Regions from separate parts of the Priestia sp. D3YE.R1 genome, predicted to be linked through region 2. Evidence: riboswitches for the same ligand, from Rfam matches in the RefSeq annotation. Region 2 holds a riboswitch; each other region holds the start of a gene.
The links. A riboswitch is a leader RNA that binds a small molecule or an ion and turns the genes downstream of it on or off. The one in region 2 is predicted to bind thiamine pyrophosphate.
Positions count from the first base shown of each region.

Region 1: it holds a riboswitch for thiamine pyrophosphate, as region 2 does, so the genes downstream of both, tenA (thiaminase II) here and ACOZIR_RS25455 (thiamine phosphate synthase) in region 2, are expected to answer to the same signal.
Region 3: it holds a riboswitch for thiamine pyrophosphate, as region 2 does, so the genes downstream of both, thiT (energy-coupled thiamine transporter ThiT) here and ACOZIR_RS25455 (thiamine phosphate synthase) in region 2, are expected to answer to the same signal.

Region 1 covers NZ_JBLTHW010000003.1:302,329-312,368, forward strand. The annotation lists gene ACOZIR_RS19845 (helix-turn-helix domain-containing protein) at 1-759, opposite strand, end outside; gene ACOZIR_RS19850 (SDR family NAD(P)-dependent oxidoreductase) at 1,067-1,846, shown strand; gene ACOZIR_RS19855 (ArsR/SmtB family transcription factor) at 1,859-2,161, shown strand; gene ACOZIR_RS19860 (aldehyde dehydrogenase) at 2,175-3,575, shown strand; gene tenA (thiaminase II) at 3,603-4,292, opposite strand; TPP riboswitch at 4,388-4,486, opposite strand; gene ACOZIR_RS19870 (TspO/MBR family protein) at 4,713-5,459, shown strand; gene ACOZIR_RS19875 (hypothetical protein) at 5,761-5,943, shown strand; gene ACOZIR_RS19880 (sodium-dependent transporter) at 6,120-7,454, shown strand; gene ACOZIR_RS19885 (cell wall hydrolase) at 7,485-8,060, opposite strand; gene ACOZIR_RS19890 (LacI family DNA-binding transcriptional regulator) at 8,311-9,342, shown strand; gene ACOZIR_RS19895 (ThuA domain-containing protein) at 9,432-10,040, shown strand, end outside.
Region 2 covers NZ_JBLTHW010000007.1:70,628-80,667, forward strand. The annotation lists gene ACOZIR_RS25420 (nucleoside hydrolase) at 1-50, shown strand, start outside; gene ACOZIR_RS25425 (amino acid ABC transporter ATP-binding protein) at 85-819, opposite strand; gene ACOZIR_RS25430 (amino acid ABC transporter permease) at 850-1,554, opposite strand; gene ACOZIR_RS25435 (amino acid ABC transporter substrate-binding protein) at 1,538-2,359, opposite strand; gene ACOZIR_RS25440 (fluoride efflux transporter FluC) at 2,683-3,099, shown strand; gene crcB (fluoride efflux transporter CrcB) at 3,100-3,489, shown strand; gene ACOZIR_RS25450 (hypothetical protein) at 3,537-3,752, shown strand; TPP riboswitch at 3,911-4,012, shown strand; gene ACOZIR_RS25455 (thiamine phosphate synthase) at 4,135-4,758, shown strand; gene thiO (glycine oxidase ThiO) at 4,742-5,869, shown strand; gene thiS (sulfur carrier protein ThiS) at 5,866-6,069, shown strand; gene ACOZIR_RS25470 (thiazole synthase) at 6,075-6,842, shown strand; gene ACOZIR_RS25475 (thiazole biosynthesis adenylyltransferase ThiF) at 6,839-7,858, shown strand; gene thiD (bifunctional hydroxymethylpyrimidine kinase/phosphomethylpyrimidine kinase) at 7,881-8,690, shown strand; gene gpmA (2,3-diphosphoglycerate-dependent phosphoglycerate mutase) at 8,722-9,447, opposite strand; gene ACOZIR_RS25490 (hypothetical protein) at 9,629-9,826, shown strand; gene ACOZIR_RS25495 (NAD(P)-dependent oxidoreductase) at 9,865-10,040, opposite strand, start outside.
Region 3 covers NZ_JBLTHW010000001.1:2,252,726-2,262,765, forward strand. The annotation lists gene ACOZIR_RS11995 (cupin domain-containing protein) at 1-24, shown strand, start outside; gene ACOZIR_RS12000 (cysteine hydrolase family protein) at 46-633, shown strand; gene ACOZIR_RS12005 (GNAT family N-acetyltransferase) at 725-1,216, shown strand; gene ACOZIR_RS12010 (hypothetical protein) at 1,320-1,688, shown strand; gene ACOZIR_RS12015 (amino acid permease) at 1,725-3,164, opposite strand; lysine riboswitch at 3,267-3,451, opposite strand; TPP riboswitch at 3,626-3,726, shown strand; gene thiT (energy-coupled thiamine transporter ThiT) at 3,759-4,364, shown strand; gene ACOZIR_RS12025 (ethanolamine ammonia-lyase reactivating factor EutA) at 4,522-5,940, shown strand; gene ACOZIR_RS12030 (ethanolamine ammonia-lyase subunit EutB) at 5,967-7,337, shown strand; gene eutC (ethanolamine ammonia-lyase subunit EutC) at 7,352-8,065, shown strand; gene eat (ethanolamine permease) at 8,087-9,436, shown strand; gene ACOZIR_RS12045 (TcaA NTF2-like domain-containing protein) at 9,576-10,040, shown strand, end outside.

The DNA.
Region 1 (10,040 bases), on a different contig from region 2:
GCTGCGTTCTGAAGACTCAGAGATATATGCCCCGACCGATTCCACCATTTCTACAGTTTGAGTAGCACTTTTTTCAAGCTCTTTTTTTACTTCTCCGACAATTTCTTCCCGAACTTCATTTCGCATTCCTTCTCGCATTTCTTTTAACAAATCAGCTTTAAACGTATCAAGTACTTCAAACACATCTTCATAGCGGCGAACAGCTTCTACTAGTTCCCCTTGAAGCAGCTCTTTTTCATTCACGACAAGGTCGTTTGGCTTTTGTTCTTCAATAGAAGCCGAAATAGCCTGCTTTTCTTCTTCAGTAGCTAATCGCGCTTCAGGTATAGGAGGGGTCTTCTCTTGCTTATTCTCTGAAACGCTTTCCTGCTTTTCAGCAGCTTTTTTCTTTTCTTGCTTCATTTGTTTATTGGAGTGTTCTTGGAAATCAATGACGTTTTCTTTTTTAGCAGTTTTCAACTTTGCTGGTTCTTCTTCTTTTGAAACCGCTGCCTCTGATTCCATCACTAAATGTTCCTGCTCTTCTTGTTCCTTTATCAGCAGCTGAACATATTCTTTCACTTCATCTAACGTACATTGTTCATCAAACAGCTGTTTAATATCATTAAATAATTCAATTTGTTCCTCTGTATAGACACGGGCCCCATCTACTCGTTCAATTGTTAAATAGCTGCCCAATAATTTTTCCCATTGTTTTAACGTTTTCTTTTCTACCTCTAATTGATCACTTACTTTTTTAATTGTATATGTCTCCATCATTTTTCATTTCCTCCCTTATCTATTTTCATCCAACTATGTAATGGATTATTTGTTGTATGTTGTATTCACCATATCTTCACTTGTTTTCCTGCTAGGTGACAAAGGTTGTCAAAACTAGACGACATTAGCCTTCTATGTAAAGAAAACGCATATTTTGTAAAAAAATGTACAGAAATGCGCGAATGGAAAAAATTAAAATAGAGAAGGGCAAGAGAGTATAGAAAACAGTTGACGGGAAAAAATGAATCCTATAAGATAAGTTTAAATGTTTAAGTTCTTGAACATATAAACATAAGGAGTGAACACTATGTCACAGCATTATGCGCTCATCACCGGTGCGTCGGGAGGAATAGGTAAAGAGTTAGCTTATCGATTTGCAAAGGATGGCCATTCTTTAATTTTAGTTGCCAGAAGCGCTGATAAACTAAGAGCTATTCGAGAAAATTTAAAATCTACTTACAATATTGAAGTGATAACGGTTGTAAAGGATTTATCAAGAGAAGAAGAGATACAGTCACTGTATGAAGAACTTAAAAATAAAGAAATGCACGTTGATTATTTAGTGAACAATGCAGGTTTTGGGCTATACGGTAAATTTGTTGAAACAGCTTTAGACGAAGAGTTAAACATGATTGACTTAAATATCCGATCATTAACTCATTTAACAAAATTATTTTTACCCGATATGGTCAAAAGAAATTACGGGAAAATTTTAAACATTGCGTCCGTTGCTGCATTTATGCCGGGTCCGCTTATGACGGTATATTACGCAACAAAAGCGTACGTATTATCTTTCACAGAGGCTCTTGAAAATGAATTAAAAGGTACCAATGTAACGGTAAGCGCTCTATGCCCGGGTCCAACTAAAACTGGTTTTAGCGACCGAGCCCAGCTAAGCAACTCCAAGCTTTTTCAAAGCGGTGCAATGGATGTAGAAGAAGTTGTTAAAGTTGGCTATAAAAAATTTATGAAAGGGCAGACGGTTATCATACCAGGCGTACATTTTCGTCTTGCTACGTTCATCCCGCGCTTTGTACCAAGAAAGTGGCTTTCATCCGTTGTCCGCAGAACACAAGAAATTAAATAAAGGAGAATATTTATGAGTGAAAAAGCAGTGGAGTTATTTCGTGCCAGCATTCCTATTTTTCAGGCTCTAAGTGATTCAGCAAGACAAGATATTATTTTGCTGCTCGCGGAAAAAGAGCCTTTAACCGTTAATGAAATTGCAAACGAGTCTACTCTATCACGACCGGCAATTTCTCATCATTTGAAAATTTTACGCGATCAAAAGCTTGTGCAAATTGAGCAAAAAGGAACGCAGAGATATTATTCATTAGCTTTAAACGAGGCAGTTGAGCTATTAAAAAGCTTGCTTGCTACAGTTGAAGCCGAATGTTTATAGGGAGATGAAAGGAATGAACCACGAGCAATTCTATATCACAGATGAAACGGTCATTGAGCATATTGTCTCTACACAAAAGCAGTATTTCTATGCGCAAAAGACAAAGAGTATCAACAGTCGCATTCAAGCGCTGAATAAGCTCAGAGACGTAGTCAAACAAAATGAACAGAGAATTATGGATGCTTTAAAACAAGATTTAAATAAATCTGAAGTAGAGGCCTACACGTCGGAAATTGGGATTTTACTAGAGGAAATTCGGTTTACGCTTAAACATTTAGCAAAATGGATGAAGCCTAAAAAAGTAAAAACCGCTTTAACACATGTGGGCTCTAAAGGGAAAATTGTTCCTGAACCGTATGGAGTCGCGTTAATTATTGCTCCGTGGAACTATCCGTTTCAATTAGCGCTATCTCCTTTAGTAGGAGCGATTGCCGCTGGGAACACGGCTATTATTAAGCCTTCTGAATTAACGCCTAGCGTATCTCGCGTTATACAAGAATTACTAGCTGAGGCTTTTGATCCAGCATTTGTGACGGTGATTGAAGGAGCTGTAGAAACCACAAGCCTGCTTTTAAAACAGCCGCTTGATTATATTTTTTTTACGGGAAGTGTAAATGTAGGGAAAATTATTATGCAAGAAGCAGGGAAGCAGCTTATTCCCGTCACGCTTGAGCTAGGAGGGAAAAGTCCGTGCATTGTACATGAAGATGCAAACCTAGATCTTGCAGCGAAGCGAATTATGTTTGGCAAAGGAATGAATGCAGGCCAAACGTGTGTTGCTCCTGATTATTTGCTCGTGCATAAAAAGGTAAAAGCGCAGCTGGTGAAAAAACTTCGCGAAGCAATTTCTCAATTTTACGGTAGTAATCCGCTTGAAAGCGACCGCTACGGCCGTATTGTCAGTGAGCGCCATTTTACTCGGCTAATTGAGTTTTTAAAAGACGGAAACGCTATAGTTGGAGGCGGGTACAATAAAAGCACGCTCACAATAGAACCTACGGTGTTAAGTGAAGTAAGCTGGACATCAGATGTTATGCAAGAAGAAATTTTTGGGCCTATTCTTCCTATGATTGAATACGAAACGCTAGACGAAGTTATTCATAAAGTTCAAGAAAAAGCTAAGCCGCTCGCTCTTTACTTGTTTACAGAAAGTGAAGATGTACAAAACGTCATAACGGAGCGTCTTTCATTTGGAGGAGGCTGCATAAATGATACACTTATGCATATCGCTACGCCATATTTACCCTTTGGCGGAGTAGGAGAAAGCGGTACGGGTCAATATCATGGAAAAGACAGCTTTCAGACATTTTCTCATTTTAAAAGCATGTTGTCTCAAACAACCAAGTTTGATTTGTCATTCCGCTATCCTTCGGAGAAACAAAACCTGAAAATGATCAAAAAATTATTGAAATAAAAAGCCTCCTGATAGGAGGCTTTTTCGTTATTTTGAAAGTGAAAGCTGAGAAAGCGGCCATTTTTCCTGCGTATACGCCATTTCCCAAAATAAATACTCCAGTTCACAGCTTTTGATGAAGTGATCTTTCATACGATTACGTTCTTCTTCAGTAGCTTGTTCGGCAAGTTCATCAAGCTTGTTACAAAACCATTGTGTTGTGCTATTCATTTCTTCATTATTATAAAACTGAATCCATTCATAAAAAGGATGAGAAGGAGATGGATTTACTTGTTCTGTAATCCGCTGGCCAATTTCAACGTACGTCCATGGACATGGAAGAAGCACGGCAATGATTTCCGCTAAGCTGCCTGTATGCGCAACGCTTGTCATATGGTTAATGTAGTGGCTGGCCGTTGGTGAAAGAGCCTCAGTGTGAAGGTCTTCATAGCGTACGCCTGCTACTTCACAAAAATTATTGTGAGGGTGTACTTCACTATGTAATACCGTAGAAATGCCGGCATTAAAGGCTTCCATTTCGGTACGCGTGCGGCATTTTGTTAAAGCAGCGCCGTAAATGCGTACAAATGCTGTTAAGTATTCGTAATCTTGAGAAACGTAGTGAATAAGCGCTTCTTTTGGCACGTTTCCTTCAGCAATTCCTGTAATAAAAGGATGGTTAAAAATTGCTTCGTAAATATAATTTGCTTCTTGTCTTAAGTGAGACGAAAATGACATCAAAATCCTCCTTTAATATGAGGAAGTCACAAACAAGCACATAAAGGAAATAAAAAACACTCCGTTTGTAAACGGAGTGGCAAAGGACAGTACAAAACTGAACATTGCCACTTTCCTACGCTGGTATGAGCCAGATCAGGTTCAAAGGGATCAAGAAAACTTGTCTCAGCCGGTCGGCACCCCTAGTGGACTTCCTATTAGTCTATGTTTAACTTACCATATATTCTGAAAAATAGAAAGCGTTATGGAAAATTGTTCCCTAACGGTTTTTATCTCTTAAAGAGGTAGCATCTTGAAGCTATTTTTAATCATTTTTGTTTAAAAATGCATATTTTTAGGGAAGAAGAGGTATTAATGAAGGGAAGAGCCGTTTTCGTCTCCGAAACATTCCCATATAAATAGAAGAAAGGAGAGAACAAAATGGCGAAATTTCGTTTGTATGCTGTATTAAATACAGTAGGCTTGGCTATTACACTGCTTGTGAATTATTTAGCAAATGCTATTCCAATAGGAGGCAAAACAACGGGAGAAGCTTCTGCGCAAGTTCCTACGTTGTTTACACCAGCGGGTTATGCCTTTGCTATCTGGGGCGTTATTTATTTATTATTAACCATTTGGGTTATACGCCAATTTTTTGCAAGAGAAGATCAAAAGGAAATATATGCACGTATCGGCATTTGGTTTTCTCTAAACTGTTTGTTAAATAGTGCGTGGATCTTTATTTTCCAAAACGATTACTATAAGTTATCTCTTTTAGTTATGCTCTTTATTCTAGGCACATTAATGATTGTGTATTCCATTATTCAGCATTCTCGAATGACGACATGGTTTATGCGTCTGCCGATTTCTCTGTATCTTGGATGGATTTCTGTTGCGACTATTGTCAATGTGTTTGTTGTATTTCAAGCAAATGGAATACAGCACTTGCTTGGCTTAAACGAGTTAGCATGGACGATTATTATGCTGCTGGTAGGAGCTGCGCTGGGCATTGTGTTTACATTAAAAAACCGAGACGCTGTTTATCCGCTTGTTTTTATTTGGGCTTATATTGCCATTGCAGTGAAGCAAAGTGGAAATCAGCTAATTGTCATTACTGTCATCATTTCAGTTGTTTTATTAGCAATTGCCATTATTGTGGGATTGATTAAACGCTATAGACGTTTTTAAAAAGAAGCTCTAGCTTTTGTAAGCTAGAGCTTTTTATGATGCTCTTTTGATTGTAAAAAAGCAGCTGTAAAAGCAATTAAGATAATTAAAATACCAAAAGGAACAACAATTGGTACGAATGATAAAATAAATGTCATAAGCGTAACCTCCATGTTGCATCGGTGCATAATGAAAAATTCAACTTTTTAAATTGAAGTTCCGCTATTATACTATGCTAGGCATTATGTTTGGAGCCTATATGTTTAGAAATAAACGAAAAAGGCAAAATACGTTACATATAGGTTATATAGGAGGAGTTAAAATGGAAACATATTTAGTTGCTTACACGGATAAAGATGATATGGAATATAAACAAGTGACATGCGAGAGCTATGAAGATGCAGAGCGTACGGTTCTTCGTTTAGAGAGAGAAGGGCATATGCATATTGAAGAAATATCAAATCAAGAAGCCTACCGCGGAGACGAATCATCGTACAGAGAATAATGTCTGAATAGAAACATCAAACCTAAAATGAAGAAGCAGCTGCTTCTTCATTTTTTCTATTCTATATAGATATCGTTTTATAGAAAAAAGTAAAACGGGAATGATTTTCTTCTGCATTTATGGTACAGTACTAATCAGGTGAGTTTTGAGTTTAGAAGAGGAGAGAGTAACATTATATGAGTAAAGGAAATCAGTGGTCTTCACGCCTCGGTTTTATTTTAGCATCTGCTGGGGCAGCAATTGGTCTAGGAGCGATATGGAAATTTCCATACGTAACGGGAACCAGTGGCGGTGGAGCATTTTTTGCGTTGTTTATTTTATTTACAATTTTTATTGGATTGCCGCTTCTGTTGGCAGAATTTATCATTGGAAGACATACGGGAAAAGAAGCGATTAGTGCTTATAAGGCAATTGCCCCAAAGTCCGCTTGGGTATGGATTGGCCGGCTTGGAGTACTAAGCTGTGTCATTTTACTTTCCTTTTACAGCGTCGTTGGCGGCTGGGTGATTTTATATACGATTATGAGCGTAACCGGTATGCTAAGCGGAAAAGAGTACGGCCCGTTGTTCAATGCCGTCATTAGCCAACCTTACGTGGTATTAGGTGCACAGGCGCTGTTTTTATTAATTACAGTGTTTGTTATTTCAAAAGGCGTACAAAAAGGAATAGAGCGTGCTAATAAATACATGATGCCGCTGTTATTTATCTGTTTTATCATTATCGTGGTTCGCTCTTTAACATTGGACGGAGCTATGGACGGGGTGAAATTCTTTTTAAAACCGGATTTTTCAGCCATTACAGGGTCATCTGTTCTCTATGCGCTCGGTCAGTCGTTTTTCTCGCTTTGCGTGGGATTATCCTGCATGGTGACATATAGCTCTTATTTAGGGAAAAAAGTAAGCTTGCCGCGTTCTGCAGGCACCATTGCTATTTTGAACTTGTTTGTTTCGCTGCTGGCGGGCTTGGCTATTTTTCCAGCTGTTTTTTCATTCGGATTAAAGCCAACCGAAGGACCTGGACTTTTGTTTGTTGTCTTGCCAACAGTATTTGAGAAAATGCCGTTTGGCACCGTCTTTTTAGCACTGTTTTTAATTTTATTTCTATTTGCTACGCTTACGTCTGCTTTTTCACTGCTGGAAATTATCGTAGCTGCTTTAACCAAAGACGATCAGACAAAACGAACTCGCTACGCTTCTCTATCAGGGATTCTTGTGTTTGTAGTAGGTATCCCATCAGCGCTTTCGTTTGGTGTATTAAAACATGTCTCACTTTTTGGCAGAAGTATATTTGACGTAGCTGACTTTTTTGTGAGCAACTTAATGCTGCCTCTTGGGAGTTTAGCCATTGCGATTTTTGTGACATTTAAAATGAAAAAAGAAGCTGTGTACGAAGAGTTTATTTCAGGAAGCACAAAAGGTGCTAAATTATTTAACGCATGGTTCTTTCTAGTTAAATACGTATTGCCGATTATTATTATAGCTGTTCTATTAAGCTTACTTGTTGCATATTAAAAAAAGCACTCCTCTGAGTGCTTTTTTTGTTTATTTTGCAAAAACGTGATTTCCGATTGTAATCGTAACCTGTTTTTGACGAAGCCATTGGTCGCTTGTTTTATCTGGATTAAAGAAGAATAACGAACCTTTTCCTTGACCCCTAAACGCTAGTGCTTCATTTACAGCTTTTTTTGCTTCAGCATCCGCTGCTTTATTAATTTCACCGTTTTGTACAGGTGTAAACTGTGTGCCTTGATAAATAACATCATGAATAGAGTTTGGGAAAGAATCGCTATCCACGCGGTTTAAAACGACTGTTGCTACAGCCACTTTGCCAGCGTAAGGTTCGCCTTTTGCTTCAGCTTGTACAAGGCGAGCTAACAATTCTTTATCGCTTTCGCTAATAGAGTTAGGGATTGTTAATGTTTCATTTGCATTAATAGAGTCGGTAGATTTGTGATTCGCTTCTTTTAACTGTTGAACCGTAACGCCGTATTCAGCGCCAATCTTGTAAAGAGTCTCGCCGGCTTTTACGCGATGGGTTGTTTCAGCGGCATTTGCCCCGTGACTCATGCCGAACATAGGAACTGCTAGTGCTCCAATAATTGCTAGTTTCTTAAACATAAAGTAAGTACCTCCTGAAATCCTTTTGAACGCCCCTTTTATCACGGATCGGTGCGTGCTGTGCACCGAACTTTATATGTACGTTTCAAAGATTAACAGGTGTCAATACATCTTGTCACTGCTTAAAACATACCAATCTAGGAAGATATTATAATAGTTAACAGATAATTTGAAAAATACGTTGACTGATAATAAAGGAGTGAATTATAATGAACGAGTAAATAGTTAACCGTTTAACTGGAGAGATTTTATGGGAGAAAAGATAACGATTCGTGATGTAGCAAAGCATGCAGGAGTGTCTGCAGCTTCAGTATCTTACGTCTTAAACGGAATTAACAAAGTATCCGATGAAACAAAAGAGCGAATTTTAACAGCGGTAAAAGAATTAAACTACGAACCCAATTTAACCGCCGTTAGTCTTTCGAAACAAAAGTCAAATATGATTGGCGTGATGTTCCCGCTTACAGATGATTCACTTTCTACTATATTTAAAGATAACCATTATTACAGTGAAATGATTAGTGGAATTGAATATGTAATCCGTAAGCATGGTTATGATCTAGTCATATCCGGAGTGAGTAGCCCAGCTGATTGCCTAAAATGGATTCGGACGAGAAATATTGATGGTCTTCTGTTTTTAGGAGCCTTCCCGCATCGATTGTATGAAAAAATGAAAGCGTTATCGAATCCGATTGTGCTAGTAGATACATACGAAAGGTACGAACGTGATTATCATCATATTTCTGTAGACGATGAGTATGGAGGATATCTAGCTACAACACATTTAGTGAGTTTGGGACACAAAGAAATTGCCTTTGTTGCTCATCACCTCGTCAATAGTCCAGTGGATAAAAAGAGGTATATAGGCTACGAGAAAGCATTAAAAGAAGCGGGCATTACACCATCAAAGACGTTTGTTTTTGAAGTGAACGAAAGTTCGTTTGATAACGGTTACAATTTAGGGAACAAGCTGCTGCAAGATCATAAGGATATTCGGGCAGTTTTTGCATCCTCTGATACGCTGGCGCTTGGAATTATGAAAGCACTGCAAGAAAAGGGGAAAAAAATTCCGCAGGAATATTCAATCGTAGGGTTTGATGACATAACCTTTAGTAGCTATGCATCTCCAAGTCTAACAACCATTCGTCAAGATGTATTTAATAAAGGAGTCGTCGCCGCGACGTCTGTTATTCAAGCAATTGAACACCGTTTCAGCACGCTGCAACATGTAAAATTATCGGTTGAACTTATTATTCGAGATTCGACTGCTAAGCGCGAGTGAACCACAGTAAGTTAACCGGTTAACCCAAGTTTAGCATTTATCAAAAAAGGGGATATAAGTTAGCATTCACAAAAAAAGGGGATATGAAAATGATTAACGTTACAGTATGGAATGAAAATCGTCATGAACAGAAAAATCCGGTTGTAAGAGAAATTTACCCTGAAGGCATCCACGGTGCCATCGCTTCTTTTTTAGAAGAAGGAGGGTTTCGCACGCACACAGCAACATTAGACGAAGTAGAACACGGGTTGACAGAAGAAGTATTAAATCAAACGGATGTTTTAGTATGGTGGGGTCATTTAGCGCATGACGAAGTAAAAGATGACATCGTTGAGAAAGTAAAGCAGCGCGTGCTGGACGGTATGGGGCTTATTGTCTTACATTCAGGTCACTTTTCTAAGATTTTTAAAACGTTGATGGGCACAAGCTGCGACTTAAAATGGCGTGAAGCAGATGAAAAAGAGCGCTTGTGGGTAGTAGAACCGAGCCATCCGATTGTGGAAGGTATTGGTGAATTTATCGAGCTGGAGCGCGAAGAAATGTACGGAGAGCACTTTGATATTCCAGCACCTGATGAACTGATTTTCACAAGCTGGTTTGAAGGCGGAGAAATTTTCAGAAGCGGCTGCACGTACAAACGCGGAAACGGAAAAGTATTTTATTTCAGACCTGGACATGAAACATATCCAACATACCAT
Region 2 (10,040 bases):
CATTCTTTACGTACATTACAGATTTAATGAAAAAAGCAGTAGCTAAATAAAGAAAAAGGTTGCACATGAAAGTGTGCAACCTTTTTAATGAATCATATTCAAGAATTGACGTGTCCGCTCTTGTTGAGGATTTGAAAATATTTGATCCGGTGTACCTCTTTCCATGATGACACCTTGATCCATAAAAATAACTTCATCTGCTACTTCGCGGGCAAAGCGCATTTCGTGAGTTACCACCACCATCGTCATTCCTTCTTTCGCCAGGTCTTTCATCGCTTGGAGAACGTCTCCTACAAGCTCAGGATCAAGAGCTGAAGTAGGCTCATCAAACAGCATAACTTTTGGGTCCATCGCCATTGCTCGAGCGATGCCAACACGCTGTTGTTGTCCGCCTGATAGTTGGAAAGGATAAAAGTCAAGCTTATCTCCTAAGCCAACTCGTGTTAATAATTCTTTCCCTCTTTTTTCTGCTTCTTGAGTAGAAATGCCTTTTACAATTACAGGACCTTCCATAACATTTTCAAGCGCACTTTTATGAGGAAACAAGTTATAGTTTTGAAAAACCATACCTGTTAGGCTTCGAAATGAAGTAATGTCTTTTTTACGAACAGGTTTGGTGAAATTCATGCTTTTTTTATCAAGTTCAATTGTACCGTCTGTTGGGATTTCTAACAGATTTAAGCAACGTAAAAAAGTAGTTTTACCCGATCCGGAAGGACCAATTAATACAATTACCTTGCCCTGTTCAACTTCTAAATCAATCCCTTTTAATACTTGCAAATCACCGAATGATTTATGCAAATTTTTGATATTAATCATATGAAAAACTCCTTTAGCTACTCGAAACGGTTATTTAGATACGTAACGATCTAGTCTTATTTCAATGCGTCCTTGGATAATGGATAAGATTGTGCACATAATCCAGTACAAGAGCGCTGCTTCACTATAAAGAAGTAAAAACTCATAGTTAGTCGAAGCAATTTCTTGAGCTTTACGGAACATCTCAGAAACCAGAATAAGCGATGCAAGTGACGTATCTTTAATAAGGCTAATAAAAGAGTTAGATAATGGCGGAATCGATACACGTGCTGCTTGCGGTAAAATAATCCGTCTTAACGCTTGGGAATAGGTCATACCAAGTGAGTAGCCAGCTTCCCACTGTCCTTTAGGAATAGATTGAATCGCTGCTCGGATAATTTCAGATGCATACGCACCTACACTTAATGAAAATCCAATAATAGCAGAGATAAATGGGTCAATTGTTATATCTAAATTGGGTAAGCCGTAGAAAATAATAAATAATTGCACAAGCAGCGGTGTACCTCGAATAATCGATACATAGATGCGCGCAATTATATTTAAAACTTTTATAGATGATAAACGGGCCAAGGCTGTTAAGACAGCTAAAATGATACCGAGTACAAACGTGATTAATGTTAGTGGAATAGAATATTGAATAGCTCCCTTTAGCATTGGTAAGAGAGATGATTGAGCGATTGAAATCAATTGATTCAATCGCTCTCCATCAGGAAAAATATTATTTAGGAGAAACATCTTCGCCAAACCATTTCTTGGAAATTTTTGCGTATGTTCCGTCTTTTTTCATATCTTTCAATGCTTTGTTTACTTCATCCACTAACTTACCGCTGTCTTTTCTAAACATAAAGCCGCTTGCAGCACCATCGGATTTTTCATCCGCGATTTTGATAGGTGCGTTAGGGTGCTTTTTCTTATAGTCAAGGAACGATAATTTATCGTTGATTGTAGCATCAACACGGTTTGCGCTCATTAGTTCTACTGCTTGAGCAAAACCTTCAGCACTCGTAATGTTTGCACCATAAGATTGAGCCATGTCTTTGTAGTTACTTGTTAATGACTGCGCTGATTTTTTTCCTTTTAAATCTTTAAATGATTTGATATCTTTTTCGTCTTTACGAACAATTAATACGGCGCCTGACTGGATGTATGGGTCAGAGAAATCGTATTTCTTTTGACGATCTTCACGAATACCCACTTCATTAGCAATCATGTCAAAGCGTTTAGCATCTAATCCGGCAAACATGCCGTCCCACTGTGTTTCTTTGAACTCAGCTTTTACGCCAAGACGTTTAGCTACTTCTTGAGCCAATTCTACATCAAACCCAGTTAGCTTTTGTTTGTCATCATGAAAAGTGAACGGAGGGTATGTACCTTCAGTTCCAATTGTTAATACGCCATCTTTTTTCACTTTATTATATAAATCCTCTTGTGAAGATTTATTGTCTCCATTGTTTGCTTCATTTTTTGAGCTAGAACCGCATGCGGCAAGCACAACTGTGAAAGCTAATAGTAGCGACAAAAGTGCAGCAAATTTCTTCATTTTCTAAACCCCCTAGTATTCTGATAGGAAATGATACTCTGTGATACTAAACAAGAACACAGCAAAAGTCAACAAAAAAAACTTATACGATTAATGTGACTTAAAATAAGGGAAATATACCTTCTATACACGGTTTGTCATAAGGATACAGAAAGGTTTTAAAATTTGGATTAAGTGGATTTTTAAGGGATATTTGAGGAGTAAAAAGGAAGTTTCATGCGACGATTTTCTCTTTCATTTTTTCATGACTTTTGGTGCAATAAACATATAGTTAAATGTTAAGGTAGAAATAAATTCCTTATGGTACACTTAAAGAAGAATTTATGAAACGGAGCGATATGATGAAAGCCATAAACTTAATCTCAATTGCCTTTGGTGCTATCGCTGGTACATATGCACGTTATTTGCTGAATCTTTCCTTATTATATACGGGCTATCCAATAGGAACGGTAATTGAAAACCTATTAGGAAGCTTCATACTAGGCCTATTAACAGGATTTTTTGCGTGGAAAAAGCCAAAAGAATGGATAAAGCTTGGACTAGGAGTTGGCGTGTGCGGCGGTTTTACAACGTATTCAACGTTTGCAGGAGACGTCATTTCTCTCACTCAGCACCATTTATTTTGGGGAGCCATTTATGTCATTGTCTCTTTAGTAGGTGGAATACTTCTTGCTTTAGCAGGCTATCTATGCGGTGAAGCGGCAGGGGAAAATTTAGTGAAAGTACATGAGGTGAAGTAAATGAGCATAGTGAGCTTGGCACTTGGCGGGGCAGCTGGAGGAATATGCCGTTATCTTTTGGGTTTAAAAGTTACAAAAACAGTTTCAAACCCTCCTTTTCCAGTATCAATGCTGTTTGTAAACTTGCTCGGTGCGTTTGGGCTTGGTCTTTTTTACGGTAGTTATTATGGAAAGGTTCCGAGTCATGCTTATGATGATTCAATATTTTTAATGATTGGCATTGGTTTTTTTGGTGCCTTTACCACTTTTTCAACGTTTAGTGTGGAAACCGTACAGTTAATTCGAGAAAAATCTTATCGGAAAATGTTGGCGTACGTGGGGATTTCAGCATTTGGAACAGTTGGTTTATTTGCAGTCGGTTTACTGGCAGGAACGTTTTTATTTAAGTAAAGAGAACGTTTCTAGTAGGGAAAAACAAAAAGACGGAGAAGTAGAGAATGGATAGAAAAGCAGAAGTTTGGAAATACATTTTGTTGATTGTAGCTGTTGCAGGTCAGATCATCGGTTTTTTATTTTTATTTATAAATGTTGTGGCGGCATTTATTTTTTACGGTTTTTATATTCTAACTTTTATTATGTTACTCCTGCTGTTTATATGGGATCGGAAAAAGGAAAAAGACAAAGAAGAATTTGACGACTATACCGATTACTAACCATATAAAAAGCAGAATAATGCGGTGCGCCGGGTCTCTTAGTAAAGAAGCTTAAAAGATACATCTATAAAAGGAAGAGAGCCGTAAGAGCATAAAGAGATATTGTATTTACATCTAGTTGTGTTATAATTTTAAGTGCAAAAACAAAATCAATAAATAGCAATCACTAGGGGAGCTTTTTGAAGCTGAGACGAATGTATTTCGGACCCTTTGAACCTGATCTGGTTTGGACCAGCGTAGGGAAGTGGCGATCATGTTTACATAACGAATACATGCTAACCACTCTACGTTGTAGAGTGGTTTTTTGTATGTAATAAAGCCCTCTGCACAAGATGAAGTGATTGAAATTTCTCTTTATTCTGAATGGAAAGGTTTCGATCATGTGGATATTCCTAAATTTCATGTCATTACAACAGATAAGCAGCCAATCGAAGAGCTTCAAAAAACTTTAACGGCTATCGCGCCTTTTGCGGGTGCCATTCATATTAGAGAAAAAGAGAAAACGGCAAAGCAGATTCAATGTTTACTAGAAAGCCTGCCATTTTGTCGCTCTAAAATTATTGTGAATGACCGAGTTGATGTAGCGCATGCTTTAAAAGCAAAAGGCGTACAGCTTGCCTATCATAGTTTAGACGTTTCGTTTGTTATAGACGCATTTCCTTCTCTTATTGTCGGAAAGTCAGTTCACTCTGTGGAAGAGGCTTTAGAAGCTGAAAAAGATGGTGCTCACTACATTCTATACGGACATATTTATTCAACACATTCAAAAAAAGGATTAAAGAGTCGAGGGATAGCAGCACTAAAAGAAGTAGTAGACGCTGTGCGGATACCGGTTATTGCCATTGGAGGAATTACTCCTGTAAATGCCAAAGAGGTACTTCAAACAGGAGCACACGGTATAGCTGTGATGTCTGGTGTCATGCTTGCGCAAGATCCCCTCAAAGCGATTAAACAATATTCTCATATATGGACATCTGGAGGTGGAGAAAATGAAGCAGCATTATGATGTACTGTTAATCGGAGGAGGTATAATCAGCTCTTCTATCGCTTATCATTTGTCAAAACAAGGAGCGTCAGTAGCTATTCTTGAACGCAATCAAATTGGTTGTGAAGCTTCAAGTGCAGCCGCTGGTATTTTAGGTGCTCAAGCTGAAATTGATGAAGAAGGTCCTCTTTTAGACCTTGCTATTAAGAGCAGAAGCATGTTTCCTGAACTGGTGAAGGAACTAAAAGAAAAAACGGCTATCGACGTAGAGCTCATTCAAAAAGGCTTATTAAAAGTCGCTGTAACAGAAGAAGATGCACACGTATTAAAGAAAAAAGCCGCTCAGCACCACCGGTGGGACAAAGATGTAAGATGGATTGATGTAAAAGAAGCGCGTTTGTTAGAACCCGGGCTCTCTCCAGACATATACGGAGCCATTACAATACCGGGAGACGGTCAGCTGGCTCCGGCTAAGTTAACGCAAGCTCTTGCTCATGGAGCCTTGTATCACGGAGCAGATGTATTCGAATACTGTGACGTTCATTCTCTTATTATGGAAAATGAAACAGTAAAAGGTGTACAGACGTCCAAAGGCTCTTTTTATGGAGAAAAAGTAGTTATCGCAGCTGGCTCATGGGCTAAACGCTTTATTTCTTCTGAACATTTAGGTGAGGTGTTTCCTGTAAAAGGAGAGTGTATTGCTCTGCAAAGTCATAAGCCCCTGCTTTCTAAAACGATTTTTTTAGATGAAGGTTTTTACTTAGTTCCTAAGACTGGTGGAAGAATCGTAATCGGGGCAACTAAGCTGCAGCATGATTTTACTAAGACCGTTTCTGCACAAGGTATTCAATTTTTGCTGAATAAAGCTTCTGCGCTTCTGCCGGCCATTAAAGAAGCTACATTTGAAAAAGCATGGGCAGGTCTTCGTCCACAAACAAATGATGGCTGGCCTTATTTAGGAGAGCACCCTGAAATAGCGAATCTACACATGGCTTTTGGCCACTACCGAAACGGTATTTTATTAAGTGCTGCAACTGGAAAAATTATGGCTGATGCTTTGTTAGGGAAAAAGCCGAATCATTCATTTTTTACATCATTTCAGCTAACAAGAGCAATGGAGGGAGTTCATTGAATCTAATTATTAATGGTAAGACCGTCACTGTCGGAAATGAAATTGAAACGGTCGAGCACTTGCTGCAGGCTCAGAGTCTGCATGAGCGAGTTGTAATTGTTGAATTAAACAAGAACATTTTGCAAAAAGAAGAACATAGCGATGCATGTTTAAAAGATGGAGATACATTAGAAGTTGTTTCATTTGTTGGAGGAGGATGAAGAGTATGTTAAAAATTGGACAATATACATTTAATTCACGTTTATTATTAGGAACAGGGAAATTTCCGGACTTTACGACTCAGCGTCAAGCGGTAGAAGAGTCGGAAACAGAAATTTTAACATTTGCTGTTAGACGAATGGATATTTTTGATCAAAATCAGCCTAATTTATTAGAAGCACTTGATGTGAAGCGTTTCACTCTTTTGCCTAACACTGCTGGAGCAAAAAATGCAGAAGAGGCCGTACGTATTGCTAAATTAGCAAAGGCTTCTGGACTTTGTGACATGGTAAAAGTGGAGGTAATTGGATGTAATAAAACGCTGCTTCCTGATCCAGTTGAAACATTAAAAGCTAGTGAAGAACTGTTAAAAGAGGGCTTTACCGTTTTACCTTACACATCAGACGATGTTTTACTTGCGCGCCGTTTGGAAGAGTTAGGCGTACATGCCATTATGCCAGGAGCTTCGCCTATCGGTTCAGGTCAAGGTATTATTAATCCGTTGAACATGCGTTTTATCATTGAACAATCAACTGTTCCAGTAATTGTAGATGCAGGTATTGGAACGGCTTCAGACGCAGCTCAGGCTATGGAGCTAGGAGCAGATGGGGTGTTATTAAATACAGCTGTTTCAGGAGCAAAAGATCCTGTGAAAATGGCTCGTGCTATGAAGCTAGCGATTGAAGCAGGACGAGCAGCATTTGAAGCAGGACGTATTGAAAAGAAACAATATGCAACGGCAAGCAGTCCAACAGAAGGGATGAGTATCGGTTGATTAATCGTTATTCCCGCCAAGAATTGTTTCAACCTATTGGAAAAGGCGGACAGCAGCAAATTCAAGAAAAGCATGTTCTCATTGTAGGAGCAGGTGCTCTTGGAACAGGGAACGCCGAGGCCCTTGCGCGAGCGGGAGTAAAGAAAATAACGCTCATTGACCGGGACTATGTAGAGTGGAGTAACCTTCAGCGGCAGCAATTGTATAGTGAAAAAGATGCTGATAAAAGAATCCCAAAAGCAATTGCCGCTAAAAAAAGGCTTCACGATATTAATCATGATGTAAAAGTAGAAGCCCACGTAGCAGACGGTACCCCTCAAGTTTTAGAACAGCTTGTTGAGGGGGTAGATGTTATGATTGATGCAACCGATAATTTTGACACACGCCTTGTAATGAATGATTTATCACAAAAATATGATATTCCTTGGATTTACGGAGCATGTGTAGGAAGTTACGGAATTAGTTATACTATCATACCAAGTGAAACACCGTGTTTATCCTGTTTGCTTGAATCTGTACCGCTTGGAGGGTTAACATGTGATACAGTGGGGATTATTAGTCCTGCTGTACAAATGGTAGTCGCTCATCAAGTAACAGAAGTGTTAAAAATATTAGTTGGAGACTGGAATGCACTCAGGAGGGAACTTGTTTCGTTTGACTTATGGAAAAATGAGTATACGAGCATTAATGTGAACGTGTTTCGCAAATCCGCTTGCCGCTCATGCGGCAGTGAACAAACGTATCCCTTTTTACAATATGAAAATCAAACGAAAACAGCTGTGCTATGCGGCAGAAACACGGTACAAATCCGTCCGGGTAAATCAGCCAAGCAGCCGCTGCAGTCTTTAGGTGAACGATTAAAAGAAAAAGGATATAAAATTGAACAAAATCCGTATCTGCTTTCTTTTTATGTAGATGATTACCGTTTAGTGATGTTTCAAGACGGGCGCGTCTTTGTCCATGGAACAAACGATATAGTAGAAGCAAAGTCACTTTATCATCGGTATATTGGGTAAGAAAGAGATGGAGGTTTCAAGCATGACAGTACCAAAAGCATTAACCATTGCTGGATCAGACAGCGGTGGAGGAGCAGGCATTCAAGCAGATTTAAAAACATTTCAAGAGCGTGACGTTTTTGGCATGTCTGTTATTACAGCTGTGACTGCACAAAATACAGTTGGGGTTCAAGGAGTTTATCCTTTAGAAGTAGAAGCAGTTGAAACGCAGTTAGATTCAATTGCGACTGACTTATTTCCTAATGCAGTGAAGACAGGTATGTTGTTCAGTGCTGATATTATTTACGCAGTGGCTCGTAAAATCAAACAGTACGGACTGCAAAATGTTGTAGTTGATCCCGTTATGATTGCAAAAGGCGGTCAGTCTCTTCTTCAAAGAGAAGCTGTACAGGCTCTAAAAGAATTATTGCCTCTTTGTGAAGTGATTACGCCGAACATACCGGAGGCGGAAGTCATCACGGGTAAAGAAATTCACACGATTGAAGACAGAAAAGAAGCGGCAAAACAGATGCATGAGCTAGGTGTAAAGTACGTGGTAATTAAAGGCGGACATGATCAATCTCATCAAGATATGATTGATCTAGTGTATGATGGCCATACGTACGTTGAAATCAAGCATGAAAAGATGACCACAAAGCATACACACGGAACGGGATGCACGTTTGCTGCTTGCGTCACGGCTGAACTAGCGAAAGGCAAAAGCGTAGTTGAAGCAGTTCAAACCGCTTCGGATTTTGTTCACTATGCGATTAAGCATACGCTTGAAATTGGTTCCGGACATGGTCCTACTAATCATTGGGCGTATGGAAAATACTTTCGTTCAAATATATAAAAAAAACGTGCCTACAATCTAGGCACGTTTTTTATGAAGAAGGAATATGTGTCGGAATCTCTCCATCGATGCCTAAATAATAATGTCTAAGGGGCTTTAAATTATCATCAAGCTCATAAACAAGCGGCACGCTTGTGGGAATATTCAAGTTCGCAATGCCATCAGGTGAAATGTTATCCAAATACTGCATCAGAGCTCTAATCGTATTACCGTGAGCGGAAATAATAACCTTTTTGCCAGCTTTAATAGAAGGAGCAATAGTTTCGTTCCAATATTCTAGAACCCGCTTTTCTGTATCGGCTAAGTTTTCCGTTACAGGAAATTGTCCCTTAGCTAATTCCTTATACTTCGGGTTGGAAGCTTCATAGCGAATATCTGTTGTCTCTAAAGCAGGAGGGCGTTCGTCCATAGATCTTCTCCACAAATGTACCTGCTCTTCTCCAAATTTTTTTGCGGTTTCTTCTTTGTTCAAGCCTTGAAGAGCTCCGTAGTGACGTTCGTTCAGTCTCCAAGATTTATATACAGGAATCCACATAAAGTCCATTTGGTGTAAGATAATCCATAGAGTACGAATGGATCGTTTTAAAACAGAAGTATAGGCGATATCAAAAGCATATTCGTTTTTCTTTAGCACTTTTCCGGCTTCTCGCGCTTCTTGTAATCCATTTTTAGAAAGGTCTACATCCGTCCAGCCTGTAAATTTATTTTCCAGGTTCCATACGCTTTGTCCATGCCGAATCAATACAAGTTTTATCATCATATTCTCCTTTCAACAGTGACTAAGGACTCTATTCTTTTTTATTATGAGAAGGAAAGAGTTTTTTATCCTAAAGCCGGGGAAAGGAGTTTTTAACATTTAGAAAAAGTGATGCTGAAAAGTAAAGCTTTAACTTTTTTACGCATATGATAAAAATAAAAAAGGGAAGGGAAGATAGTGGATGAGTGACCAAGAACGTCAGATTCAAGCGCTGCACGGCCAGATTGAAGATTTAAAAGAAGAAATGTATCAAATGAAGCTTGATATTAGCACATTAGAGAAAGAAAAAGGAAAGCCTGTTTTGACACCGGCTCTCGTTGGTCAAATAGGAGGTTTTGTTCTAGGTGGATTAGCCATAATCGGTATTTTTTGGATGTAGAACTTCTCGTTTTGAAAACGAAAAGTTCTCCTGATTTTTCAATAAGCAATTCCAACGCGGCATTTGGGAAATTTTTGAGCCCATATCTCATGGTAGGTAAAGTGAGCGGTATCTCCCGTTGAAATTTTAACAGCATCAGCTGGTAAAATATCTTTTTCCACTCGGTACGTGCCTGTTATTTCACCCTCAGGCAAGTATGTTGGGCATATAACAG
Region 3 (10,040 bases), on a different contig from region 2:
TACGTTATTTCCATTTTAAAATAAAGACGAAAGAAGATGATGCTTATGCTACGTTCCCGTCCAGTGTTGCTGCTTATCGATGTACAAGAAGGGTTTTATTCACCTCAGTGGGGAGAAAGAAACAATTTAGATGCAGAAAAGAATATGCTGACGCTACTGCAAGCATGGAGGCGTCAAGACTATCCTGTCATTCACGTGCAGCATGCATCAGAAAATCCAGATTCGCCTTTACACCCAAGTTCAAAGGGATTTCAGTTCAAGGAAGGATTTGGTCCACAAGAAGACGAATGCTTAGTTCGCAAACACGTGAACAGCTGCTTTATTGGAACAGAGTTAGATAGCTATCTAAAAGCAAATGGCTATGATACGCTTATCTTAATAGGACTAACTACTAATCACTGCGTTTCTACGACTGCGCGCATGGCTGGAAATCTAGGGTATAGGACATATGTTGTGAACGATGCAACGGCTTGCTTTGATGGTACGTCCTACGATGGAAAAACAAAGCTGTGCGCAGAAGATGTACATACATTCGCACTGTCTTCCCTGCACGGCGAGTTTGCAACGGTCGTTTCTACAAAAGAGACTCTTCAAGTCCTTCAAACCTTTCAATATGCCCAAAACCAAAACTGATGTGCACGCGCATATCAGTTTTTTTATGTAGATTATGTTTCTTAAAAGAAGTAAAATAAAGATAATTCTATACTATAAGGAGTTTGTACATATGATCATTCGTTATGCTAAAGAAGAAGATTTACCTATGCTTGTTGAAATTTATAATCAGTCCGTTCAAACAAGTGCTGCTACTTTTGACTTAACGCCTGTAACAGTGGAACAAAGAAGAGGCTGGTTTAATAATCATATTAGCAATAAACTTTTTCCGCTTATTGTCGCGGAAAAAGACGGAGTAGTAGCTGGCTATGCTTCGCTTTCCTCGTATCGAGATAAAGAAGCGTACATTCAAACAGTAGAGCTATCGATTTATATTGATAAAAATCAACAAGGGTATGGTATTGGAAAACAGCTTATGAAACGCATTTTGGAATTAGCTAAAGAACTCGACCATCACGTTGTTATTTCAGGAATTACAAAAGGGAATGATATCAGTATCAAAATGCATGAGCAATTTAATTTTACGTTTTGCGGAGAATTTAAAGAAGTAGGCTGGAAATTTGATCAGTGGCAAGATGTACTTTTTTATCAGCTTATTTTATAAGATGTATGACACCTTTACACATTGTAACGTTTTAGTTTCATGTGTAAAGGTTATTAAAATAATAAGTTGTTTTATTATTTTAATACGAAAGGTGTTAGCTATCATGAATACACATTTTCAGTATCAACATCTAAGAGCTGTGCCGAAAAGATGGTCCAAAAAAGAACTGCATATCCAGCTGAATAGAATCAAACACAATTCTGAACTATCTACTATAGCGGCAGATCCGCTTTTTCATCTGTTAGAATGTACCCATTCGGGCCTTCAAACGAAACAAGAAATCATAGACTACATTCAAACCATTCCTAATCACCAACTTCCATCTTTTGTAACTCATTTAAGCAGGTTAATTCAGCGTATTTATTATATAGAAGCTGCGGATTACTATAATCGCCCCCTCAAAGGTTATATGCTTGTTATGAAAAATCAACCCGCCTATATATCTCTTCATTTTGCTGATCAGCTCATATAAAAAAAGCTCTCTATTCAAAAGAATAGAGAGCTTTTTTTATTCGTATTTTTTCACTGTTACTTGACACTCTTTTAACGGGATAAGTTTTGACTTTTTCGTCCATTTGTATCCTAACCAAACAATTAAGAATAAAGGCAGTCCGATATAAGAAACAAGTACACCGTACCAGTCAATCGAGTCACCCATAAACGCCGAATAGTTTTGGCCTAAAATAACAACGGCACATAAAATAAAGGCAAAGATAGGGCCAAATGGGAAAAGTTTTGCATGATATGGAAGTTCACTCAAATCATGACCTTGAGCAACAAATGCTCTTCTAAAACGATAGTGGCTAATCGCGATTCCTAACCAAGCAATAAAACCAGACATACCAGAAGCGTTAAGTAACCATGTGTATACCGCACCATCTCCAAAGAATGAAGCACCAAATGCAAGTGTACCGACAAGCGCCGTTGCGATTAAGGCATTAACCGGAACGCCTCGTTTATTCACTTTTGCTAAGAACCTCGGTGCTTTTCCATCTTTCGCTAAGTTCCACAGCATACGTGTAGAAGCATACATACCTGAGTTACCAGCAGATAAAACAGCTGTTAAAATAACGGCATTGATAGCTGATGCAGCAAACGCTAGACCTGCTCGTTCGAATATTAAAGTAAAGGGACTTACTCGCACATCATCACTTGCTAAGGAATCCGCTGTGTATGGAATAAGCATCCCGATAACAAAAATAGCTAAAATATAAAATAACAAGATGCGCCAGAAGACTTGTTTAACTGCGCGAGGAACCGTTTTTTCTGGATCTTCACTTTCTCCAGCTGCGACTCCAAGCAACTCTGTTCCTTGGAATGAAAAACCTGCAGCCATAAAAATACCTAGGACAGTAAAGAATCCACCATGAATAGGTCCATCACCAAGCGTGAAATTTTTAAAACCTGGTGCTTCATTGTTAAAGATACCAAAAATCATCATAATACCAATAACTAAAAAGATGATAACCGTTATTACTTTAATTAACGAAAACCAAAATTCTGATTCACCAAATCCTTTTACAGAAAGGTAGTTAAGCCCAAACATAATTAATAAAAAGAGGGCACTCCATAAAATAGAAGAAGAGTTCGGGAACCAAAATTTCATAATAAGGGCTCCAGCGGATAATTCAGCTGCAATCGTAATAGCCCAGTTATACCAGTAGTTCCAGCCGAGAGCGAAACCAAAGGATGGATCTACAAACCGAGACGCATACGTACTAAACGAACCAGCTTCAGGCATATAAGCTGCGAGCTCCGCCAGGCTGGTCATCAAAAAGTAAACCATGACGCCAATGATCGCGTAAGCTAAAAGCGCTCCCCCGGGTCCTGCTGTGTGAATTGCTCCACCACTTGCTAGGAATAAGCCGGTTCCGATGGCTCCTCCTAATGAAATCATCGTTAAGTGGCGAGATTTCAACCCACGTTTTAATTCTTGCTGCTCTTGCATAGATAAATACTCCTTTCGAATGTACGGAAAGAGACGGGATAACATAAAAAAAGCCCGCAGTATATGTGCGCGCTTTTAAATCTGAAAACCGCGTCAACCTTCCGTGAAGATAGCTCTTCACATCATTCGCATGATGTGACAGTTCTGTTCCTGTTCGGAGACAGCCCCAGCTTAAATCAACCGAGAAATGATCTAAACTTCGGCAATTTTTCCTTTCAAGCAACATCATAAATGTTCTCTGCATTTCCGTTACTTTACTATTAAAAACTGCGACCTCTACCTCATCGATTAGGATGAGGGTTTTTTATATTCAATTGACATAAAAGAAGTATATCAAATACTAAAACGATTGTCATTATAAAAAATAGATTCAGAAAATAGAAACATCTTTGAAATCTCTCGAATCTATTTTGTGACATATGGTATAATAAATATTGTCTTCATAATACATAAATATCCGAACGTACCACAGGGGGAGCCGCAGTGCTGAGAGTGAACAAATTGTTCAGACCCTTCGAACCTGTTAGTTAACGCTAGCGTAGGAATGTGGGAATAGTAGCATATATTTGCTTACTCCTGTGTAAACCGTTTGATATGAATGATTCAAAAACAGGAGTGAGAAACGTGAATAAAGCATTACCTTTACAGGCTAAAATTGAAATAGCTATTTTTGCAGCATTGGCACTTTTACTTGATCTTTTGCCTTCCATTAAGATTGCAACGGCTGTGAGTATTTCGTTCTCCATGGTGCCCATTTTTATTATGTGCTTTCGCTGGGGAGTAAAAGGCGGAGCTCTATCTGGTCTATTATGGGGGCTTTTGCAGTTAGCAACAGGAACGGCTTATATTTTAACAGCGCTGCAAACATTTATTGAATATATTGTGGCTTTTGCTTTTATAGGTTTTGGAGGTGTTTTTTCACAATCTATCAAAACAAATTTAGCTAACAATAACAGATCAAAAGCTTTTGTTTTAATTGTTCTATCCCTTATTATCGGCAGCTTCGCGCGCTATTTCTGGCACTTTATTGCTGGTATTATTTTTTGGGGATCATATGCGCCAAAGGGAATGTCCGCTTTGTGGTATTCTTTTTCAATGAACGGTATTTCAATGGTAGGGTCATTAATAGCCTGCTTAATCATTCTTTCACTATTAATTCCATCGGCATCAAGAATGATTGTAACTAAATCACACTCATAATAAAAAAGACTAAATCTACCAAGATTTAGTCTTTTTTTGTCATTTGTCACCTTTGTTTACACGAAAGTGTGTCAGGTTTGATAACATAGTTAATGAAATATTCAAAAAACTGTTTTATGATAATCACCATATTCAAACGAGATAAGGGATTGATAGCATGATACAGAAATGGATCACGAGCATAGGGTTAGATATTGGAACAAGCACAACAAAACTGATTGTAAGCAAGCTGTTAATAGCAAATCAACAAAACCAGTTTACGCTGCCAGGCTGTCAAATTATTGATCGTCGCGTAACGTATGCAAGTTCCATCTATACAACACCTATGGTAAACGAAGTTGAAATCGATGTTCGAAGGTTAACACTATTACTAGAAAAAGAGTACAAAAAAGCAGGGGTCTCCTTAGATCAAGTGGAGGCAGGCGCTGTGATTATTACAGGAGAAACTGCTCGGAAGCAAAATGCAGAGAGTATCGTTCACTATCTAGCTGAACACGCCGGGGATTTTGTTGTTGCAACAGCTGGTGCTGACTTAGAAGGAATGTTAGCGGCAAAAGGATCGGGAGCAATCGAACGTTCTGTTGAAACAAATCGAGTAATTGCTAATATCGATGTAGGGGGAGGCACCGCTAACATCGCTTTATGTCAAAATGCCAAAGTGATAGAGACGTTCACATTGCATGTAGGCGGAAGATTAATTCGTCTGAATTCAGATGGTTTTGTTACCTACGTTTCGCCTTATTTAACTGAATTTTTAAAAAATAATTCTTTGATGCTGTATGAAGATGAAAAAGCAACATTTGAAAAACTCTCTTCTATCTGTCAATTGCTAGCTGAAGAAACCGTGAATTATGTAAGAGCACTGACTCAAACCTCTTCGCTGCTCGTTTCTCCTCATATAAGGTCTTCTATACAGCCGGAAACAATCATGGTTTCAGGAGGAATAGGAGCAATGATGAAGAAACAAAAGCCAAAAACAGTGAAGGAAGTGGCCGTACACGGAGATATCGGTCCGCTGCTAGCGTATCACTTTCAATCCATACAGGTATCTCAAGCCGCTGAAACAACGCGCGCTACTGTCATTGGAGCCGGCATGCAAAATACAGAAGTTAGCGGGTCAACCGTATACATTGGGTCTAAACGGCTGCCGCTGAAAAATATTCCGATTATAGAGATACCCGTACAGCAAGAAGAGGAGTGGAATCCGCAGCTGTTTCAAGAAAGAGCTCGAACGGCATGTATGCAGGCTTCAATTGTTTTCAGTGCAGAAGATCCTCCCGCTGCTATTGCTTTATCTCATTTTCCTTACTGCAGCTATAAGATGCTTCAAGAATTAGCAAAAGTAATAAGCGTTGAATTCATTGCTTGTTTTAAGGGAGCTAAGTGCCTCGTTGTTTTATGCGAGCAAGATATTGCAAAAGCTTTGGGACAAGCACTAGCCAAACAGAAGAAAGAATTAGAAATTATTTGTTTAGATCAAATTGATTTTACACACGGAGATTACATTGATCTTGGATTACCAGTAGCTGGAGAAGCAATCTCTGTTTCCGTTAAAACGCTCGCTTTTTCATCCTAACCCACTAAATATACAAGGAGGAAACGATGTTTAAAACTACACGATTATTAGGAGAAACATTTTCATTTTATAGCTTAAAAGAAATCATGGCCAAAGCAAACGAAGAACGTTCTGGAGATCAGCTAGCAGGAGTCAGCGCTGAGTCAATGAAAGAAAGAATGGCAGCCAAACAAGTTCTAGCTGATATAACACTTGCTGATATTCGAAATTACCCTCTGCTCAGCGCAGATGAAGACAATGTCTCGGCGTTAATCGAAAGTCAAATTGATTCATCGATTTACGACATTATAAAAAATTGGACGGTAGGGGAGTTAAGAGAATACATCTTATCTGATGAGTATACGGGAGAAGACCTTCTTGCGCTTAGCAAAGGATTAAGCAGCGAAATGATTGCGGCAGCTACTAAAATTATGTCCAATTTAGATTTAATTCAAGGAGCAGCCAAAATAGAAGTGCAAACCACTTGTCAAACGACTATCGGCCAAAAGGGCGTATTGGCTTCCAGAGCTCAGCCTAATCATCCTTCAGATAACTTAAAAGGAATGAGAGCATCTCTCTACGAAGCGTTAAGCTATGGAATTGGGGATGCGGTTATTGGAATTAACCCCGTTATTGACACAACGGATAATATCTACGCGCTTTTAAATGAAACAAAAAATATAATCAATGAATGGTCCATCCCTACTCAAAACTGTGTGTTATCACATGTAACAAGTCAGATGAGAGCAATCGAAAAAGGAGCACCGGCGGACTTGATTTTTCAAAGTTTAGCAGGAACAGAAGCCGGTAATGACTCATTTGGGATTTCACTGCCTATGCTCGATGAAGCAACAGCGTTAATTCATGAAAAAGGTACAGCAAAAGGTCCGAACCGCTGGTATTTTGAAACAGGACAAGGTTCTGAACTGTCAGCAGAAGCTCACTATAATATTGATCAAGTAACGCTCGAAGCTAGATGCTACGGCTTAGCTCGCCACTACAAGCCTTTCTTAGTTAACACGGTTGTTGGATTTATTGGACCTGAATATTTATATAACAGCAAACAAGTCCTACGAGCTGGGCTAGAAGATCATTTTATGGGCAAAATGCACGGATTGCCTATGGGAGTAGACGTATGTTACACCAACCACATGGATGCTGATCAAAACGATATGGATAATTTAAGTATGCTTCTAGGAACAGCTGGAGTGAACTTTGTAATAGGAGTGCCCATGGCTGATGACTGCATGCTAAACTATCAGTCTCTTAGTTATCATGATATCGCAACCGTGCGCCATGTACTTGGCCGTACCCCAACGCCTTTATTTCAAAAATGGCTAGAAGATCAGCGTATTATGGAAAACGGACGCTTTACATCAAGAGCTGGAGACCCAACTATTTTTATGAATTTGATTTAAGGAAGGTGCTTACTATGATACCAAAGTCAAATCGCGATCCGCTTGAAACACTTAAACAATTTACCCCTGCCCGCATAGGTGTCGGTCGTACGGGAACAAGGCCGCTAACAAAAAACGTTTTATCTTTTCGTACGGATCACGCCGCAGCTGTAGACTCTGTATATGGAGTAGTTTCAGAAAATCTTCTATCTGAATTTAATCTTTTTTCTGTGAATACACGCGTGGAGTCAAAAGAACATTATTTAAAACGACCGGATCAAGGAAGATTATTAGCAGATGACGCTAAGAAAGAGATTTTAAAAAACTGCGTGCAGCAGCCTGATGTACAAGTAGTGGTATCAGATGGACTGAGCGCTAAGGCAATCGAAGAAAACATGAGCGACGTGTATCCTGCTTTAATTGATTCCCTGCAGTCATATGGACTTCGTGTCGGGACTTCATTTTTTGTAAAAGGAGGACGAGTTGCATGTATGGATGAAATTGGCGAGATTATAAAACCAAAAGCACTTGTACTATTGATTGGAGAGCGACCCGGACTGGTCAGTGCTGAATCAATGAGTGCTTACATGTGCTATGAACCTAGCAAAGGGAAAAAAGAGTCTGATCGTATGGTTATTTCTAATATTCATAGAAGAGGAACGCCTCCTATTGAGGCAGCCGCACATATCGGTACCATGATTAACAAAATGATCAAGCAGCAAACAAGCGGTGTACATCTTATTGTCTAAACATCAAAAGGAGGAAAAGGTATGGCGTTACAAAAACAATTAAAACCTATTCATTTATGGGCTATTTCAGTCGGCATGGTTATTTCGGGGCAATACTTTGGGTGGAATTACGGGTTTGAACAAGGCGGGATTATCGGACTTGCAATTGCAACCTTGATTGTAACCGTGTTTTATACGACGTTTATGTTCAGCTATGCAGAGCTTTCAACATCTATTCCGCAAGCCGGTGGACCTTCAGCTTATGCAAGAAGAGCACTTGGACCTTTTGGCGGATATATCGCCGGAATTGCATGCTTGCTCGAATTTATTTTTGCTCCTCCTGCTATTGCGGTATCAACAGGAGCATACCTGCACTTTCTTATCCCAGCAGTTAACCCTGTATATGCAACGGTAGGTGCCTTTATTTTCTTTGTTTTACTAAATTTAATCGGGGTAAAAGAAGTAGCGGTGATTGAGCTTACAGCTACCATTGTTGCACTAATTGGTTTATCTATTTTTTATGTAGCTGGTCTGCCTCATGTACAAACATCAAATATCTTTAACGATCATTCATTTATTAATGGTCCAACAGGAGTACTAGCAGCTATTCCATTCGCTGTTTGGTTTTATCTAGCAATAGAAGGCGGAGCGATGGCTGCGGAAGAAGTGGAAAATCCTAAGAAAAACATCCCTAAAGGGTTTATTGGAGCAATTATTACTCTAGCAACCGCAACGTTGTTTACACTATTTGTAACAGCAGGACTTGGCGGAGGAAGCGGTAAGTTAGCCGATTATCCACTTCCACAGGCACTGTCTTCTGTATACGGAAACGGTATTTCAACGGTTGTTGCTATTATTGGATTATTTGGATTGATTGCTAGTTTAAATGGAATTATCATGGGGTTTTCAAGACAGACCTATGCACTTGCACGAGATGGTTACTTTCCTAAATTTCTTGCTAAAACGAAGAAAAAAGGAGTTCCTGTCGGCGGTTTGTTGATTCCAGGAGCAATCGGTGTGATTTGTGCTGGATCTGCCACGTTTGCCAATGCCCTTATTATCTTATCTGTATTCGGAGCAATGATGATGTACTGCATCAGTTTAGTTTCTCTTTTTATTTTACGCAAAAAAGAACCTAACCTGTCTCGTCCTTTTAAAGTGAATTACCCGGTAGTGCCAAGCATTGCCTTAGTATTAGGGATTCTGTGCTTATACAGCATTATAAAATACAGTGTTCTTACAACAAATTTAATGCTGTTTGGTGTTTCTTTACCTTTAATGTATGTGATTCTTGGAATTTTCCTTCTTTCAATTATTTACTATGTTTTTTATGGTTCAAGACAGCTTAAAAAAGAGGCATCCAATTCATATCAAGAAGCATCTATTAAATAAGAAGAAAAACGGCTTGCTTTTACAGCAGCCGTTTTTCTTGTGAAATTAAAGGGTTGAGCGTTTTTTTGTAGAATGATATACTAGGTCTGTTTGTTGGAAGAATATACATACATTTATATTAGATAAAGAAGGGGCAATTATGATGAACAAACGTAATACAATCATTATCACGGTTGTTTCATCTATTCTGTTATCAGCCTGTCAACAAGAAGAAACAATAAAAGACGGAAATACAATGATAGTAGAAAAAGATGCAAAAAAAGTACTAAACGAACCAAAAACACAGGTAGAAAGCATTCAATCAATTGATTTGAATAAAGAAGCAATGAGCGGAAAATTTATCACAGCCTGGATGACTGATTACTTTTCAGCGTTCGGAAAAGCAATTGATGAAAACTCTTTTAATGATCTAAAAGCTTTTTTGAAAGCGGACAGTTCTTTTTATAAAGAGCAGAATCTTCTTGTTGAAAATTTCACACGACAAGGCATCGAGCAGAAGAAGCAAACGTTTCATATTGTCAATTGGTATGAAGAACCTAACCATGTATTTAAAATACAAACCCACGAGGAAAGCTTATTAAAACAGCCCGGTAAAGATCCTTAC